3 regions of the Mesorhizobium sp. LSHC412B00 genome follow, and region 1 is predicted to be linked to each of the others. Evidence: riboswitches for the same ligand, from Rfam matches in the RefSeq annotation. Region 1 holds a riboswitch; each other region holds the start of a gene.
The links. A riboswitch is a leader RNA that binds a small molecule or an ion and turns the genes downstream of it on or off. The one in region 1 is predicted to bind cobalamin.

Region 1 (5,768 bases):
TTTAAGCTTCGGCTGTTAGTTGTTGCCGAACCGATCCCTGTCGCTGCTCTGAGGAACGAACTTCTGTTGGTCGTCCGACGAGTTCAGCAGCTTGTAGACCGCCGAGTTGGTGCCGGTCGACGAAGTGCGGGTGGTGTCGACGGCAGCGGCCGGCTGGTTGGCGCCATTGGAGCCATAATTGTCGCTGCCGGCAAAGGCAGCGCTCGAAACAGCCAGAACGGCTGCGGTGGCAAGAACGATCTTCTTCATTTTAGTCTCCTGAATTTTTCTGATGCCGCCAGCTGCAGCGGATAAGCCCGCCACGTGCTGGAAACCGGCTTTTAGCGGCCGAAAAGGTTACGGTCGGCACCGTGGGCAGGCGCCTGCTCGGCTGGAGCCGACTTCTCAACCGAAGCCGTATGGCCACTATCGGTCGACGTAATCGCAGGCTGGTTGGCGCCGTTCGAACCGTAGTTGTCGCTGCCGGCGAAAGCGCTGCCGGAGATGGCCAAAACGGCGGCGGCAGCAAGGATGATCTTTTTCATTTTCAAATACTCCTGAATTTTTTGGGATCCCGAGAGCGACGGGTTAGCCGCCCTTCTTTGGTCGGGATCAGCGATTGCCGTAGAGGTCGCGGTCGGCGCCCTGAACGACAGGCTGCTTGTCAGCGTGCGCCGGCTTCTGAATGGAAGCCGTATACGAGCTGTCGACCGAGACGGCTGGCTGGTTCGCACCATTGGAACCGTAATTGTCGCTACCGGCGAAGGCGCTGCCGGTGATCGCCAAAACGGCTGCGGCAGTGAGGATGATCTTTTTCATTTTTAGTACTCCAGTTTGTCTGTCCGTCTAGCGGCGTGTCTTGGGAGGAATTCGCGTCGTTCGGACAGCCCCGATGTGGGAAAGCCATAGGCTGGTTTCCAATCACGAAGTTGTTCCGTGTGGACCACGGTCCTGCACCTTGAAATTGTGCCATGAAGTTCCTCTATGGTCATTTATCGCATTGTTTTCAGTCGCTTATGCCGAACCGAGTGGTTCGCTCCGATGTCGGTTTCCGGGCCGTCGTTCACACTGTCCTGCACGCATTGTCAACAGAAACGAACCGTTCGGTTCGATTAGAGATTGCTAATAGTAACTTTTCGATACCGTTGAGCCATTTTTGCCCGCGATCGAACTGGATCGGCAGCGATTCGAAACGGCGATGATGGCGTCGCAAGAAACGTCTCAGCTCTTTGACCCGGGGGCGGGGGGCGTATGCCGCGCGTGTCGCGCCGCATGGATATGATGTCGCTTTCATGCCGACGTCGCGATCGCTGCCGTGATTAGATGATCGCATCTCAGGTGCCGCTTCGTGACGACGCAGCGGAGAATTGGGAAGCCGGTCAGAATCCGGCGCTGCCCCCGCAACGGTGGTGGAGTTGAAGTCGCAACGGGAGACCACTGGGCAGCAGCCTGGGAAGGTGTCGCGATGGTCCGCAAGGACAACTCCAGAGCCCGGAAACCAGCCCGAGATGCATAGACTCGACTGATCGCGGTGGGCGGTCAAGAGGTGGATAGTGCATGTCCGGCGCCGCGCCGGCCTGCGTCCGATCCTTCCTCCATCACCACCAAGTTCAGTCCTTAAACCACGAGGACAGAACTATGGATACGCGCAACGACATGCTGAGGCTCCTGAACGGCCGCAAGCAAGGCTTTTCGCTGGAACAGCCCTTCTACACCGACCCGGACTATTTCAAGCTCGACATGGAGCTTATCTGGTATCGCGACTGGCTGTTCATCGGCCATGATTGCGAACTGCCGAAGCCCGGCAGCTATATCACCGTGCAGATCGGCGGTTATCCGGTGGTGCTGGTCCGCGACCAGAAGGGCAACATCAACGCCTTTCACAATTCCTGCCGCCATCGCGGCAGCCGTGTCTGCAACACTGAGAAGGGCATGGCGGCAAAGCTTGTCTGCCCCTATCACCAGTGGACCTACGAGCTTGACGGCCGGCTGCTGTTTGCCCGCCAGATGGCCGACGGTTTCGACAAGAGCCAGTTCGGCCTGAAGCCCGTCGCCTGCGAGAGCGTCGGCGGCTACATCTTCATCTGCCTGGCAAAAGAACCTGCCGACTTTGCCCCGATGCGCGCCATGATAGAGCCCTACCTCAAGCCGCACCGGCTGAATGAAGCCAAGGTCGCCTTCGAGAGCACCATCATCGAGAAGGGCAACTGGAAGCTGGTCTGGGAAAACAACCGCGAATGCTATCACTGCGCCGGCAATCATCCAGAGCTGTGCAAGACATTCCCCGAAGCGCCGACGGTGACCGGCGTGCAGGGCGCCGACAGCGATCCGGAGATGCTGGCGCACTGGGCGAAATGCGAGGCGGCGGGCCTGCCGAGCAAGTTCCGCATCGATCCGGCCGGGCAATACCGCGCCACCCGCGCGCCGCTGCTGCGCGATGCCGTCAGCTACACGATGTCGGGAAAGCGCGCGGTGACGAAGAACCTGTCCGACACTGTTGCCGCCGACCGCATCGGCACCTTGATGCACTACCACTATCCGACGACCTGGAACCACATACTGATCGACCATGCGGTCACCTTCCGGGTGCTGCCGATCAGCGCCACCGAAACCGCGGTGACGACCAAGTGGCTGGTGCACAAGGATGCGGTCGAGGGGGTCGACTACAACCTTGAGGAGCTCACCCATGTCTGGACCGAGACCAACGACCAGGACCGCCGCATCGTCGAGGAAAACGCCTTTGGCATCCTGTCTCCGGCCTATGAGCCCGGCCCCTATTCGGAGCTGCACGAGGGCGGCGTGATCCAGTTCGTCGAATGGTACGCGGCCTTCATCGGCCCGCGCCTTGCCGAAGGTGGCAGGCCGGCGCTGCGCAGCGTCGCGTGAGCTGGAGCAGGCGAAGAAGGACCGGAGGATGAATGCGATGACGGATCTTGGGCTCTATCGCCATCTCGACCAGATGGCGCCGTGGAACGATAGGCTGCAGGTGCTGGAAGTGATCGGCGTCAGCGACGAGGCGCCTGACGTCAAGACCTTCACCTTCCGCTCCGACAACCAGACCTGGTTCCGCTACAAGCCGGGCCAGTTCCTGACGCTGGAACTGCCGACACCGGACGGGCCGCTGATGCGCACCTATACGCTGTCGTCGTCACCATCGCGGCCGTTTTCGATCGCGGTGACAGTGAAGGCGCAACCGGGCAGCATCGGCACACGCTGGATGTTCGACCAACTGGTGCCCGGCTCGCACGTCAAGGCCTATGGACCGGCGGGCGACTTCTCGTTGCACAGCCACCCGGCGGCCAAATATCTGTTCATTTCGGCTGGCTCCGGCGTGACACCGATGATGTCGATGCTGCGCTGGCTGAACGACTGCGCGCCATGGACCGATGTCGGTTTCGTCAACTGCGCGCGGCGTGCCGAAGAGATCATCTTCCGCAAGGAACTCGAACTGCTCGGCGGCCATATGCCCGGCCTGTCGCTCGGCTTCATGATCGAGGAACGTTCCAGCCGCGAAGGCTGGTACGGCCATATGGGGCGCATCGATGCGATCCGGCTGCCCTTGCTGGCTCCGGATTTCCGCGAGCGCGAAATCTTCTGCTGCGGCCCCGATCCGTTCATGCGCGCCGTGCGCGGCATGCTGGATGCCGCCGGCTTCGACATGACGAAATACCATCAGGAGAGCTTTGCCGCGCCTGTGATGGAGGAAATTCCGGCGCCGTTTGCCTCCCCGGTCGAGGACGGCATCGCTGCACCTGTCGAAGCCGTGACGCCGATCCGCTTCTCGCTTTCGGAGGTCGATGCCGGCTGCGTCGCCGGCCAGACCGTGCTGCAGACCGCGCGCAGCTCGGGCGTGCGGATTCCCGCCGCCTGCGAGTTCGGCCTGTGCGGCACCTGCAAGGTGAAGAAGGTCTCCGGCGAAGTCGAGATGAGCCACAATGGCGGCATCCTCGACCACGAGATCGATGACGGTTTCATCCTTGCCTGCTGCTCGAAACCGTTGTCGGCGCTCGAAATCGAGGCTTGAGCCGGTCGACTTCGCCGCAACGGGTCGCCGACGCAGGCGGTGTTCGCGGGTCTTTGTCTTGCCAAGCATAGGCCGAGTGATTTAGACGCACTTAGGAAGGGCTGGCAGGCCGTGAAACTGGCGCATCCCTTCATGGGCGCATGGAACGGGGGACAGAGCGATGCAACAGCGGGTCTACGCGGTCGCAAGCAAGGACATCGTTTTCGAATCATTCGATGGCGAAGCCGTCGTTCTCGATCTTTCGAACGGTAAGTATTTCGGCTTTTCCGATTCCGGCAGCCGGGTCTGGCAGGCTTTGTCGTCCGGCGTCGCCACTGAAGCGCTGGTCGGAGCTGCCGCGGCCGCCGCAAAAATAAGCCTGGCCGACCTCGAAAGCTTCGTTGCCCGACTGCTCGATTTCGGGTTGCTTGCACCAGCCGAAACACCGGCGCAACCGCTTTCGGGCGAGCTGTCGTCTGCGCTTGCTGCCAGCAATGAGCCGCTCAAGGTCGATGTCCACGACGACCTTGCCGATCTCATCATTGTCGACCCGATCCATGAGGTCGAGGAACCTCTCGGCTGGCCGGCGGTGAAACAGGCATAATCGTTTCCCTAAAGCGCGTCGCGTTTGAACGGACTCAGGCGACGCGGTTTAGATCTTTGATTTTATGCATGTCGTCGTCTCAAAACCGGGGCCACCCCGAGCGACATGCATCAGGCGACCCGGCGCAATTCGGGACGCTGGAACAACGAACACATGCCTTTGATCACGCTGCAAACCCTGCCGGATTATGCCCGCCATGTGCTGGCGGCCGCGGAAAGCGCCGCCGCCTTCTATCCCGTTACCGCCGGGGTGCGGTTGCCGGGACTGGACCTGAGTGTCCACCTCGACCATGGCACGCTGGCGGAAGCCATGAGCCATGCCTTCATACCGGCCCCGGAAAATCCGTCTGCATCTGACGGCTGCCGCATTTTCGTCGCCCACCCGGCCATCGATGGCGTCCCCGCCCCGGCCACCTGGGGCCGAGGCGATTACAACCATCATGCCTTTGCCAACCGGCTGGAAGAGGCCGGATTGCGCGGCAGCTACTATCATGATCTCGACTTCTGGCAGTTCCATGATCCGCAACGCCATGTCGGGGCGCAGCTGATGATGTCGGCCGACGCCTTTCCGCCATGGGAACAAGGGGCGCCGCTGCGCGCCTTCCTGCATTGGGAATATGCGGCGCGCGGCATGCGGCTCACCCATGCCGGCACGCTGGGCATCGATGGCAAGGGCGTGTTGCTGGCGGGCTCCGGCGGAGCCGGCAAATCGGGAACGGTCGTCGCCGGCCTGCTCAATGGGCTCGATAGCGTCGGCGACGACTATGTGCTGATCGACCGGACCGGGGGGGTGACGGCCTATCCGCTGTTTGCCACGCTCAAGCAGGATCCGGAGGGCTTCAAGCGGCTGAAGCTGGAGGAGCGGCTAAAGTCGTACCAACCGCTGAACTGGCAAGGCAAGCATGCCTTTCACATCAACGAGATCGCGCCTCGACCAACTCCTGCAAGTCTGGACATTATTGCTTTGATAGTGCCCCATATCAGGGGAGGTGCGAGAAGCTCGGTCATGCCCATATCGCGCAAGGATGCCATGATCGCCTTGGCCCCGTCAGGAATCGTGCAGATGCCGGGCGAGCGGGAAGCGGGCTTTCGCTTTTTCAGCGAGCTTACCCGCGACCTGCCATGCTACCGGCTGTCGCTGGGGACCGAGCCGCGCGAGATCGCCGGCACGATTGCGGATTTC
Region 2 (5,768 bases), on a different contig from region 1:
GTTGCTGTAGATGCGCGGGCAACTAACCAGCCGCCCTACTGACGCGATCATCGCAGTGGCGGAACTGTGTCAAAGCTCGCTGATAGCGACAGCCATTCGCTTCGGAGAACTGACCGATTCTGCTGCCGTGAAGCTCGCTGGAAGAGCGGTGCAAGGCGGGCTTGCCTTGACGGCATTCACCGTCATCGAGATCGCCACCGGCATTTTCCAGAAGCTCAGCTTGGGGAAGGCCAGTAAGGTTCCTGAGGTAACGGAGAACTCGCGGCGTCCGTCGGAGCACTTGACTTGCGATCACGTCCCACGATGCCGAATGCGGGCAGACTGGTTCGCCATTGGTATGGGACCAGCGGAATTGGCAGCAGGGCTTCATCTTCGTCAATCTCGACGAGGCGCCGGATGTGGAGCCCGGCATTCGCGGATTCAGGAAGTGCTCGCCTGGCTGGTATTCACATCGCGGTCTGGCTCGGGCCCTGACGGGCGGAAAGGGACTATCCCGCCCTCTCCGATCTCCGTGTCAAAACTCTTCGGCAGACGCAGGATCGCATCACGGTGCCCGGCAGCCTTGGCGGCAGCGACATAGTTTCAGTTCATTTCAACAGGTGCTGGCATCTACTGGGTGTATCTCTTATCCGAACAATCCAACAATTACCGCAAGCACGGTCCGCTCGATCGGGTCGCCAGCTATTTTCGCGATAAGCCGGTTCTTGAGGGCGCCGAAGCCGAAACGCGACAATCGGTCGCCATTTGCTCTGACGCTCGTCAGATTCTCGTCAGCAGGGGTGTGCCAATCTGGGAATGCCAGTTGCTCCATCATGGGGAATATTCAACGGAGGCATGAAATGGACGCATTGAACAACGCCAACTCGCCGCGCCGGAACCTCACATGGCAAACTGGGGCTGTTCACGAACTAATCGCTTTTGAACAACCCCTGAGAGACTTGCCACAGGAGCGAGAACAACAAGCCGAAGTTGGCCCGTCCCGTCCTGTTGTCTCAGCCGCAGACCAGCGCTTCAACACGGCGGCCCAGCAGCCACATAGGAGTCTTATCGCAATTTCCAACCGCGGTGCGACTGTCAATTCTGATCAGCCCAAGACAGGCGGGCTTTCGGCGGCCCTGGAGTGCGTCGTGGAGCGTTCCGGCGCGGTCTGGGTAGGTTTTTCCGAGCATCTTGGCGACGGGGATAAGCAACAGGTGCCCCTCGTGCAGCGTGGCAAAGGTCAAATCGGGTGGCTCGATGGGCCGGCAGCGGACTATTCTCGGTACTATCAAGGTTTTGCAAATTCAATATTGTGGCCGGCGCTCCACTCGCTGCCGGACCGGATCTCAGGCTCGGAAGAGGATTATAAAAGTTATCGCGACGTCAATGCCTTCATGGCGCGCGCGGTGTCCGAATTGGGAGATAACGCAGTCTACTGGGTTCATGACTACCATTTCCTGCCGCTCGGCGCTGATTTGCACAGACTCGGCATTGACCGGCCGATCGGCCATTTCCTGCATACGCCATGGCCCGAGTCTGACATGATGGAGCGCGTGCCCAATTCTGGCGAGCTAATGAAATGTATGCTCGAGTATGATCTGCTCGGATTCCAGACCGACCGTGATGTGAGCAATTTCCTCGCCTGTGTCCAATCTCATTTGGGGCTGGAGAGCAAGAACGGGGTCGTTTTCTCGGACCATGGCCAGACGCAATGCCAAAATTTTCCTATAGGTATCGATCCGAAGCAATTCGAACAGTGTGCCGCAGATTCGCTTGAGGCGCAGAAAGCCTACATTTCGCAGTTGAAACTTGGCGGAGCAAAGCTAGTTATCGGCGTCGATCGGCTCGACTACACCAAGGGCATCGACAATCGGATTAAAGCTTTCGATCTGCTGGCAGTCGAGCCGCAACGTGTCTCGCTCTTGCAAATCGCAACTCCCTCACGTGGCGACATCCAAGCGTACAGCGAATATCGGCGCGACGTCGAAAGACTCGTCAATCAAGTCAACAACCGGCATGGCACGGACGAGTGGATGCCGATTATCTATGAGAACAGGTCGTTCACCCAAGCTGAGATATCGGGTCTTTACAGAGCCGCGCGTGTTTGCGTTGTGACGCCGTTGCGCGATGGCATGAATCTTGTGGCGAAAGAATACATTGCTGCACAAGATCCGAGCGACCCTGGCGTTCTGGTGTTATCGAAGTTTGCCGGCGCGGCCGAAGACTTCGGCGAGGACGCCCTGCTGGTAAATCCGAGGCTCTCCGACGAGATAGCTACCGCGATCTCAAGAGCGGCCAGCATGCCGCGCGAAGAACGCATCCAACGCTGGCGGAGGATGATGGACAAACTTGAAGCGTATACGATCCACCATTGGTCAGCGGACTTCGTTCGGCAACTGGACAGCAGCCGGGTTACGGTCCCTGCGGATCACTTCCACTATGTTGGCTTGGGCTGGATCAGCGAGGCCCAAATGCCTTCGTATCGGACCGAGCCAGAATTGCACACCGCGCTGACGCGTGCACTGGATAAAAACTGGGTCCTGCCGATCGTATGATGCAGAATATGAAGCACGCGAGCTTTGCCTGCATTTGCGCATCCCTCAATGCCGAGCGCTTGGAGAGAGAGATACTTATCCTGACCGCCTGAATGCGGCTTAAGCGGCTTATCGGGACCACAGTCGGGCTTTGCATCAAACCCTTGAGCCAGGCTCCGTCAGTGTGGTCTCTTGCCGCCGAGCGGAGTCATCACGATTGCCTAGTCACCCGTGATGACGACTGGCGTGCCAATTCCCCTCGGACCACGGTTTGGCGCTCACTCCGAGAAAACCGCTTCTACCACGCACGCACGGCTTGCGGCCGCATCGTTAAACATCGCCACCAATGCGATCTTCTGCATTCTAATGACGTTGTCACGCGCTTGAAGTCTTGTCCGAAATCCTTCATCGGCGACCTGCGAGGGATGTCGCAGCCCGACAGGGATCCATTAGTTGGACAATGGTGGCAGCGGAGCAGCGCCGCCAATGGGCGACTGAATATTTCACAATGTTAGACAAGCGTAAAAGCGAAATCACATAACGACATAAACATTTCGTTATGCGTCATTGACAAAAGAGCAGACTGCTGTGATTGTCTGCGTGTCGTGGTTCTCGCGTGCGGCGCTGCCGCAGCGGAGCTAAGAGGGAAGCCGGTGCAATGCCGGCGCTGCCCCCGCAACTGTTAGCGGCGAGCCAACCCCACTCATGTCACTGAGGCGAATACCCTCAGGAAGACGGGTAGAGGCTATGACCCCGCGAGCCAGGAGACCTGCCACGGCGAATTACGTCCACGGGCGGGGTGTCTCGGTGGCCGCTGCAAGCCGGCGTTCGTGCCGGCCTGCTAGCGCCTTCCTTGTCATCGGCGCCCCAACCATCGGGGTATGACATGACTGACTCTCAGGAAATTCCTGTAGCAACGCTCGGCGTGCCGCGCTTCGGTCGTCGGCGAGAACTGAAATTCGCGCTTGAAAGCTACTGGTCCGGAACATCGTCCGCTGGCGACCTTCTCACGACGTCGAAGGCGCTCCGTGCCGCTAGCTGGGAAGAGCAGCGCGATCGCGGCGTGTCGAAAATCCCGTCGAACGACTTCTCGCTTTACGACCATGTGCTCGACACCGCAGCCATGGTCGGGGCCGTTCCATCCCGTTACGGCTGGAATAGCGGCGAGGTCCCACTTGACATCTACTTCGCAATGGCGCGCGGCAACCAGGGTCAGACGGAGGATTGTGGACACGATGGTCACCAGGAGGAGGCTCATGGACCTGGTGTAACCGCGATGGAAATGACCAAGTGGTTTGACACCAACTACCACTACATTGTGCCGGAACTCGATGATGATCAGACGTTCGCCCTCTCGTCATCGAAGCCGGTCGATTACTTCCTCGAGGCTAAAGCTCTCGGCATTCACACACGCCCAGTCATCCTTGGACCCATCACCTTCCTCAAGCTTGCGAAATCGCCTGCCGAGGGGTTCGGTCCCATCGCGCTCCTACCGCGGCTGCTGCCCGTTTACGAGCAAGTCCTGCAGAAGCTGAAGCTGTCGGGAGCCGACTGGGTGCAGATCGATGAGCCAGCGCTTGTCCTCGATCTGAACCCGAACGAACGAGCTGCGTTCGAATTCGCCTATGGCCAGCTGTCGAAAGCCGCGCCCGAGCTGAAGATCATGCTGGCTACGTATTTCGGGTCGCTGGGAGACAATCTCGAAACCGCGGTTTCTCTGCCCCTGGCCGGGCTGCATATTGATCTCGTGCGCGCTCCCGAGCAGCTGGAAACGGTGGGTCGGCTCGCTCCGAAGGATCTGGTGCTCTCGCTTGGCTTGATCGATGGCCGCAACGTCTGGCGTGCGAACCTGCCCGCCATTCTCGACCGCATCAAACCGATCGTCGCCGGCTGGCCCTTGGACCGCGTCGAGATCGCGCCTTCTTGCTCGATGCTGCATGTGCCGATTGATCTGCGCATGGAGACGGAACTCGACGCCGACATCAGGTCGTGGCTCGCCTTCGCGGCCCAGAAGACCGACGAGCTGGTCTTGCTGGCCCGGGCCGTGTCCCAAGGCAGGGATGCGGTGGCAGGCGCGTTGAAAGCCTCTGCCGAGGCTGCCGCCACGCGCGTGACATCCACGAGGATCCATGACCCGCTTGTTCAGGGGCGGATCGCTAGCATTGAGGACAGCGCGAAGCGACGAGAGAGCGCTTTTGGCGAGCGCTCCAGAGTCCAAGCCGGCTCACTCGGGCTGCCGCCGTTCCCGACGACGACCATCGGGTCCTTCCCGCAGACGCCGCAGGTACGCAAGGCGCGGGCCGCTCATGCGAAGGGCCAGCTGAGCTATGTCGACTATGAGACGTTCCTGAAGAAGGAGATCGAGGCTGCAATTCGCTGGCAGGAAGAGATCGGGCTGGACGTGCTGGTGCACGGTGAGTTCGAGCGAAACGACATGGTACAGCATTTCGGCGAGCAGTTGTCCGGCTTCGCGCTCACCCAGCATGCCTGGGTACAAAGCTATGGGTCGCGCTACGTGCGTCCCCCCATCATTTTCGGCGACGTATCGAGGCGCAATCCGATGACAGTGCGCTGGTGGCAATTCGCCCAGTCGCTTACGGAAAAGCCCGTGAAGGGAATGCTCACAGGCCCAGTCACCATTCTCAACTGGTCTTTTGTTCGCGACGACGTACCCCGCTCCGAAGCCTGCCGCCAGATCGCGCTCGCCATCCGCGACGAAGTGACGGATCTCGAAAGATCCGGCGCAAGGATGGTCCAGATCGATGAGGCCGCGTTTCGCGAAGGATTGCCACTGCGCCAATCTGACTGGAAAGTCTATCTCGACTGGGCTGTCGAATGTTTCCGGATCGCTTCAACGGGTGTAAAGGACGCGACTCAAATTCATACCCACATGTGCTATTCGGAGTTCAACGAGATCATTCACGCGATTGCTGGAATGGATGCGGATGTCATTTCGATTGAGACGTCGCGCTCGAAGATGGAACTGTTGGACGCCTTCACGAGCTCCAAATATCCGAACGAAATCGGTCCCGGCGTCTATGATATTCACTCACCACGCGTCCCGGAAGTCGGCGAGATTTCGGACTTAGTCATGCTTGCCCGCGAGCGACTGTCCGACGGCCAACTGTGGATAAACCCGGACTGTGGCCTCAAAACACGCAAATGGGAGGAGGTCCGCCCTGCCCTCATGAACATGGTCGCTGCAGCGCGCGCGCTCCGGCAGAAAGTGCAGGCGTGAGGCTTCTCTTCCTCACC
Region 3 (5,768 bases), on a different contig from region 1:
CAGCTTGATGCCACGTTCGCGAGCAGTCACCGCGAGTTGGTCGCAGCCATAGCGCCACCAGTCATAGCCGCCGAGGATGCGCACCAAGATCACCTTGGCCTGGCGGGCGACGCTGTCGATCCAGAGGTCCACGGACATGGGATGACGCAGGTCGCGCAACGCCGCCAGCCGCATCGACGGCAGGCGGGCGGCATCGGCCTTCCAGGCCGCCGCGAGGCCGGCGAGGTCGCTGTCGGTGAAGGACAGCGCCACGATATCCGCCGGCGTCTGCCGGAGATCAACCGGCTCGGCGAGATCGTCGAGCGAGGCGGAGGTCGTGGTGAGTATGTGCATCGCGGCTCGTGCCTGAGATCAACCGGCGAGTATACGCTCGATCGCCGGACGGTTCAGCCCCTTCAGGCCAATGACGACGAGACGCGAGCGGCGATCGTCCTCGGCCGTCCAGGCGCGATCATAGTAATGGTTGACGCGTGGGCCGACGGCCTGCAGCAAAAGCCGCATCGGCTTGCCGCCGACCTCGACGAAGCCTTTCACGCGAAGCACGTTTTCCTGTTCGGCGGCGGCAGCGACGCGCTTTGCCAGTTCGTCCGGATTGGTGATCGAGGGGATGTCGACGATGAAGGTGTCGAAATCGTCATGCTCATGATCGAAAGCGCCGTCGTGATGCGACTTGCGGTTCTCGATGTCGTCTTCGACGGCGAGACCGAGGCCAAGCAGCACCGACGGGTCGACCTTGCCATGCGCAGTCGGCACGATTTTTACCGCGCGGGCGGAATGTTCATTGATGATGGCGTTGGCGCGGGCCGAACCGGGGGCGTCCATCAGATCGCTCTTCGACAGGATGATCAAATCGGCGCAGGCGATCTGGTCCTCGAACACTTCTTCGACAGGATCGTCATGGTCGAGCGTCTCGTCCTGAGCGCGCTGTGCCTGCAAAGCGTCCATGTCGTTGGCGACGCGGCCTTCGGCCAGCGCCGGGCCGTCTACCACGGCGATGACACCGTCGACGGTTACCCGGCTCTTCACGCTCGGCCACTGGAACGCCTGGACCAGCGGCTTGGGCAGAGCCAGGCCCGAGGTCTCGATCAGGATGTGGTCAACCTTCGGTGTCAGCGCGAGGATCTTGTCGAGGGCGGGCACGAAATCGTCGGCGACTGTACAGCAGATGCAGCCATTGGCCAGTTCGACGATGTTTTCCTCGGGGCAAGTGTCGATGCCGCACCCTTTGAGAATCTCGCCGTCGATGCCGATGTCGCCGAACTCGTTGACGATGATGGCAATGCGCTTGCCCCCGGGGTTTTCCAGGAGATGGCGGACCAGCGTCGTCTTGCCGGCGCCGAGAAAGCCGGTGACGACGGTGCAGGGAACACGGGAGAGATTGCCGGTCGGGTTTGAAACGTTCATCGTCAGTCCTTCAGCATATCGAGGGGTGGGATGCGGGCAACGAGGCCGCGCTTGAGGCTATCGGGCCGGCCGCGCCACGGGATGAGACCGTCGGTCGAAGTCGCGAAGAGCTTTGCGCCGGTGACGAGATCGGCGCCGCTGGTTGGGGCCAGATCGCCGAAGACATAGCTCCAGCAGCCATCACGCAGGATCGCGGCGCTGAGGCGGCGCTTGCAATTGCCGAGACATTCGGCGGTGCGGACGCGGATGTTGTCATCGGCTGCGGCGAGGCGCGTGTCGTCGGCCAGCAGTTCGCCGGCGCGGGGGTGAGCGTCTGAGCCGGTTTCATCGCGGCATGAGGCGCAGACGATGACGGTCACGCCAGCCAACGCGTCGCTATTGGCAGACGAAACATCCGCTGTGCCAGCCGAAAAACTGCTGTTCTGGTCCAAAAACCGTGCTCCTTGCCCGGAAACCCGCCAGGCGATCGGATACTTTGTCTCAGACGGCAGGTCTCCTGGCTCGCGGGTCATCGCCTTGGTTAGCCGCCTTCCCGGTGTTACCCAGTGGCTTTCGGCCTTGGCTCTTCGCTTACAGTTGCGGGGACAGCCGCGGATTTGGGATTTTTTCGTCCCGCACCGCATTCCCTCTTGGCCCTTGCCGTTGCGGGCAGGGGACCGTCTGGAGCGGATTTAGGCTTTTGCAGGCAGCGGTGTCAACGCACGGCTACGACATGGCAATGTCGGCCAAAGGCTTCCCCAAATTGCCGGCCGGCGTCACTTCGATGCGCTCAAGGCCAAGCCAGCCCTGCATCTGCTTCAATTCCTCGAGCAGCTGGGCAGCTGTCTCCGGCGGTGCGCCGGGCTCGGCGTAGGCGGCGTGGACGCGAAGCACGCTGGCCGGGCGGTCGGCCCTGAGGTCGACGCGCCCCACGATGCGGTCGCCGAGCAGGAAGGGCAGGACGTAATAGCCGTATTGGCGCTTTTCGGCCGGGGTGTAGATCTCGATGCGGTAGTGGAAATCGAACAGGCGCTCCGAGCGCGACCGTTCGAAGACGACCGGGTCGAACGGCGCCAGCAGCGCACGCGCCTCGATCTTGCGCGGCAGGCGGGCGTCCTTGTGGAGGTAAGCCTGTTTGTCCCAGCCTTCGACGCGCACCGGCAGCAGTTCGCCCAACTCGACCAGTTCCTCCAGCCGGCCCTTCATATCGGCCGGCGACAGGCGGAAATAGTCGCGCAGGTCACCCGACGTCGCGATGCCGTGGGCGCGGGCGGAAATGCGCAGCAATTCGCGGTGCGCGTCCTCGGCCGCCGGCACCGGCAGGTCGAGGATCGCCTGCGGCAGCACGCGCTCGGGCAGGTCATAGAAGCGTTCGAAGCCACGGCGGTGCGCCGTGGTGATGCGTCCGGCCCAGAAGAGCCATTCGAAGGCGTGCTTGGCGTGGCTCCAGCCCCACCAGCCGCCCGAACCTTTCTGGCCTTCCAGTGCCGAAGCGGCAATCGGGCCGCGCTCGGCGACCGCGCGGTAGATCTCTTCGATATAGGCGGCGTGCTCGCGGCCCCATTTGGCGAGGCCGAGATACATTTCGTCGCCTTGCTCGGCCCGCTGCATGCGCCAGCGCATCAGCGGGTAGGTCTCGACCGGCAGGAACGAGGCCTCATGCGCCCAGTATTCGAACACCGTGCGTTTGCGGGTGATGGCCGCATTGTCGAGCAAAGCCAGCGGGTAGGGGCCAAGCCGCGAATAGAGCGGCATATAGTGGGCGCGCACCACCGCGCTGACGGAATCGATCTGCAGCAAGCCGGTGCGCGACAGCACGCGGGCGAGGTGGCGGCGATCGGGCGTGCCGACCGGGCGGGGATCGAGAAATCCTTGCGCGGCGAGCGCGATGCGCCTGGCCGCGGGGAGTGAGATTTTGTCCTTCGTCAAAGTGTCTTGCCTCGAACCATTTTCCCGACTTTAGCCGGCGATTCCGGTCATGCTAGCAGGCAAATGGCGGGAGATGTGTCAGGAGACAAAAGTGGAGTGAAAGATGAAGGAAATCAAACAGGAGGAGATCGGACCAGTTTTTCCCGGCCTGCCGTCCAGCACTGTCTTTTGAACAAGGTTTGACTTGCTTCGCTGAAAGCCGTGCGCTAACCCTCGCCGCGTTGCAGCAAAGGCACCTAAAACGGTTCAGCGGTTAAACTGTCGCGCTTCCGCATTAGGGTTGGTTGCTGTAATCAAAGTGGATTGGCCGCCAACGGAAAGCCGAGCATGAACGTACTCCTCAGTTCATACCTGCCCATCGTCCTCTTCATCGCCGTGGCCGCAGTTGTAGGCCTGGCGCTTATCATCGCGCCGTTCCTGGTGGCTTATCGCAATCCCGATCCGGAGAAGCTTTCCGCCTACGAGTGCGGGTTCAACTCGTTCGACGATGCCCGGATGAAATTCGACATCCGCTTCTACCTGGTGTCGATCCTGTTCATCATCTTCGATCTGGAAGTGGCCTTCCTGTTTCCGTGGGCGGTGTCGTTCTCGAAGATCGGCATGCTCGGTTTCTGGTCGATGATGGTGTTTTTGGCGGTGCTGACCATCGGCTTTGCCTATGAGTGGAAAAAAGGAGCGCTGGAATGGGATTGAACGACAGTTCCGGAACGCTCGTCGCGCCGAAGCCCAAAGGCCTGATCGACCCAAATACCGGACGTCCGGTCGGTTCCGACGATCCGTTCTTCCTCGAGATCAACAATGAACTGGCCGACAAGGGTTTTCTGGTCACCTCGACCGAGGCGCTGATCACCTGGGCACGCAGCGGCTCGCTGATGTTCATGACCTTCGGTCTCGCCTGCTGTGCCGTCGAGATGATCCACACCTCGATGCCGCGCTATGATTCGGAGCGGTTTGGCGTGGCTCCTCGCGCGTCGCCGCGCCAGTCGGACATAATGATCGTGGCGGGAACGCTGACCAACAAGATGGCCCCCGCTTTGCGCAAGGTCTACGACCAGATGCCGGAGCCGCGCTACGTCATCTCGATGGGCTCCTGCGCCAATGGCGGCGGCTATTATCACTATTCCTATTCGGTGGTGCGCGGCTGCGACCGCATCGTGCCGGTCGACATCTATGTGCCCGGCTGCCCGCCGAGCGCCGAAGCGCTGCTCTACGGCATTCTTCTCCTGCAGAAGAAGATCCGCCGCACCGGCACGATCGAACGGTAGACCCATGGCCGCATCCCTGAGCGAACTGTCGACCTATCTCGGCGAAAAGCTGCCGGGCCGCGTCACCGATGCGGTGCTTGCCTATGGCGAACTGACGATCTCGGTTGCTACAGACAATCTGATCGAGGTGACAAGCTTCCTGCGTGACAATTCGGGCTGCCAGTTCATTTCGATCATCGATATCTGCGGCGCCGACTACCCGTCGCGCGTCAAGCGTTTCGATGTCGTCTATCATTTGCTTTCGCCGAAGCAGAATTTGCGCATCCGCATCAAGGTGCAGGCCGACGAAGAGACGCTGGTGCCGTCGCTCACCGCTGTCTATCCCGGCGCCGACTGGTATGAGCGCGAGGCCTACGATCTCTATGGCGTGCTGTTCTCCGGCCATCCGGACCTGCGCCGCATCCTCACGGACTACGGTTTCGAGGGCCATCCCCTGCGCAAGGACTTCCCGCTGACCGGTTTCGTCGAGGTGCGCTACGACGACGAAGCCAAGCGCGTGATCTACGAGCCGGTGGAATTGAAGCAGGAATTCAGGAACTTCGATTTTCTCTCGCCATGGGAAGGGACGGACTACGTCCTGCCGGGCGATGAGAAGGCGAAACAGTGAGTAGGAAGTAGTGAGTAGTCAGTAGCAAAAGATTTGGAGCAACGGATCGAATCTTATCGCGACTTGAAGGTGTGGCAATCGGCGATGACGCTTGCTGAGGATTGCTACCGTTTCACCAAAGAGTTTCCGAGGGATGAGATTTACGGCATGACCTCTCAGATGCGCCGATCGGCGGTTTCGGTCGCAGCGAACGTCGCGGAGGGATACGGTCGGGAGAACAGAGGGTCGTTCGTTCAATTTTTGCGCATGGCGCAAGGCTCGTTGAAGGAACTGGAGACACACATACTGCTGGCATGTCGGGTTGGCCTGCTGCGAAAAGACAATGAGATTGAGCTGCTGCTGCGATGCGAAGAGATTGGAAAAATGATGAGATCTCTTATCCGAACGGTGCAGGCCAAGCAGGCGGAATGAAGCAGGCATTGAGATTGATGATCACTACTCACTACTCACTACTGACTCTTCGCCAGAGGCGCCAGAATGGCTGAAACCTCCGTCCGCAACTTTAACATCAACTTCGGACCGCAGCACCCTGCGGCGCACGGTGTTTTGCGTCTTGTGCTGGAGCTTGACGGCGAGGTGGTCGA

Region 2: linked by a shared signal. The riboswitch ahead of metE (5-methyltetrahydropteroyltriglutamate--homocysteine S-methyltransferase) and the one ahead of X757_RS154550 (aromatic ring-hydroxylating dioxygenase subunit alpha) in region 1 are both predicted to bind cobalamin.
Region 3: linked by a shared signal. The riboswitch ahead of X757_RS138535 (DUF1636 family protein) and the one ahead of X757_RS154550 (aromatic ring-hydroxylating dioxygenase subunit alpha) in region 1 are both predicted to bind cobalamin.

What each region holds. Positions count from the first base shown of each region.
Region 1 covers NZ_AYWB01000004.1:279,112-284,879, reverse strand. Annotated here, with positions in the region: gene X757_RS154535 (DUF680 domain-containing protein) at 16-249, opposite strand; gene X757_RS154540 (DUF680 domain-containing protein) at 321-524, opposite strand; gene X757_RS154545 (DUF680 domain-containing protein) at 592-798, opposite strand; cobalamin riboswitch at 1,299-1,501, shown strand; gene X757_RS154550 (aromatic ring-hydroxylating dioxygenase subunit alpha) at 1,618-2,865, shown strand; gene X757_RS154555 (hybrid-cluster NAD(P)-dependent oxidoreductase) at 2,903-4,003, shown strand; gene X757_RS154560 (PqqD family protein) at 4,164-4,586, shown strand; gene X757_RS154565 (hypothetical protein) at 4,740-5,768, shown strand, end outside.
Region 2 covers NZ_AYWB01000014.1:191,925-197,692, reverse strand. Annotated here, with positions in the region: gene X757_RS142510 (adenosine kinase) at 1-10, shown strand, start outside; gene X757_RS142515 (hypothetical protein) at 626-814, opposite strand; gene X757_RS01000000165200 (trehalose-6-phosphate synthase) at 840-2,534, shown strand; cobalamin riboswitch at 3,103-3,305, shown strand; gene metE (5-methyltetrahydropteroyltriglutamate--homocysteine S-methyltransferase) at 3,400-5,751, shown strand.
Region 3 covers NZ_AYWB01000023.1:43,628-49,395, reverse strand. Annotated here, with positions in the region: partial or broken gene cobN (cobaltochelatase subunit CobN) at 1-333, opposite strand, end outside; gene cobW (cobalamin biosynthesis protein CobW) at 352-1,404, opposite strand; gene X757_RS138535 (DUF1636 family protein) at 1,407-1,835, opposite strand; cobalamin riboswitch at 1,873-2,080, opposite strand; gene X757_RS138540 (winged helix-turn-helix domain-containing protein) at 2,110-3,312, opposite strand; gene X757_RS138545 (NADH-quinone oxidoreductase subunit A) at 3,640-4,005, shown strand; gene X757_RS138550 (NADH-quinone oxidoreductase subunit B family protein) at 3,996-4,577, shown strand; gene X757_RS138555 (NADH-quinone oxidoreductase subunit C) at 4,582-5,184, shown strand; gene X757_RS138560 (four helix bundle protein) at 5,218-5,595, shown strand; gene X757_RS138565 (NADH-quinone oxidoreductase subunit D) at 5,662-5,768, shown strand, end outside.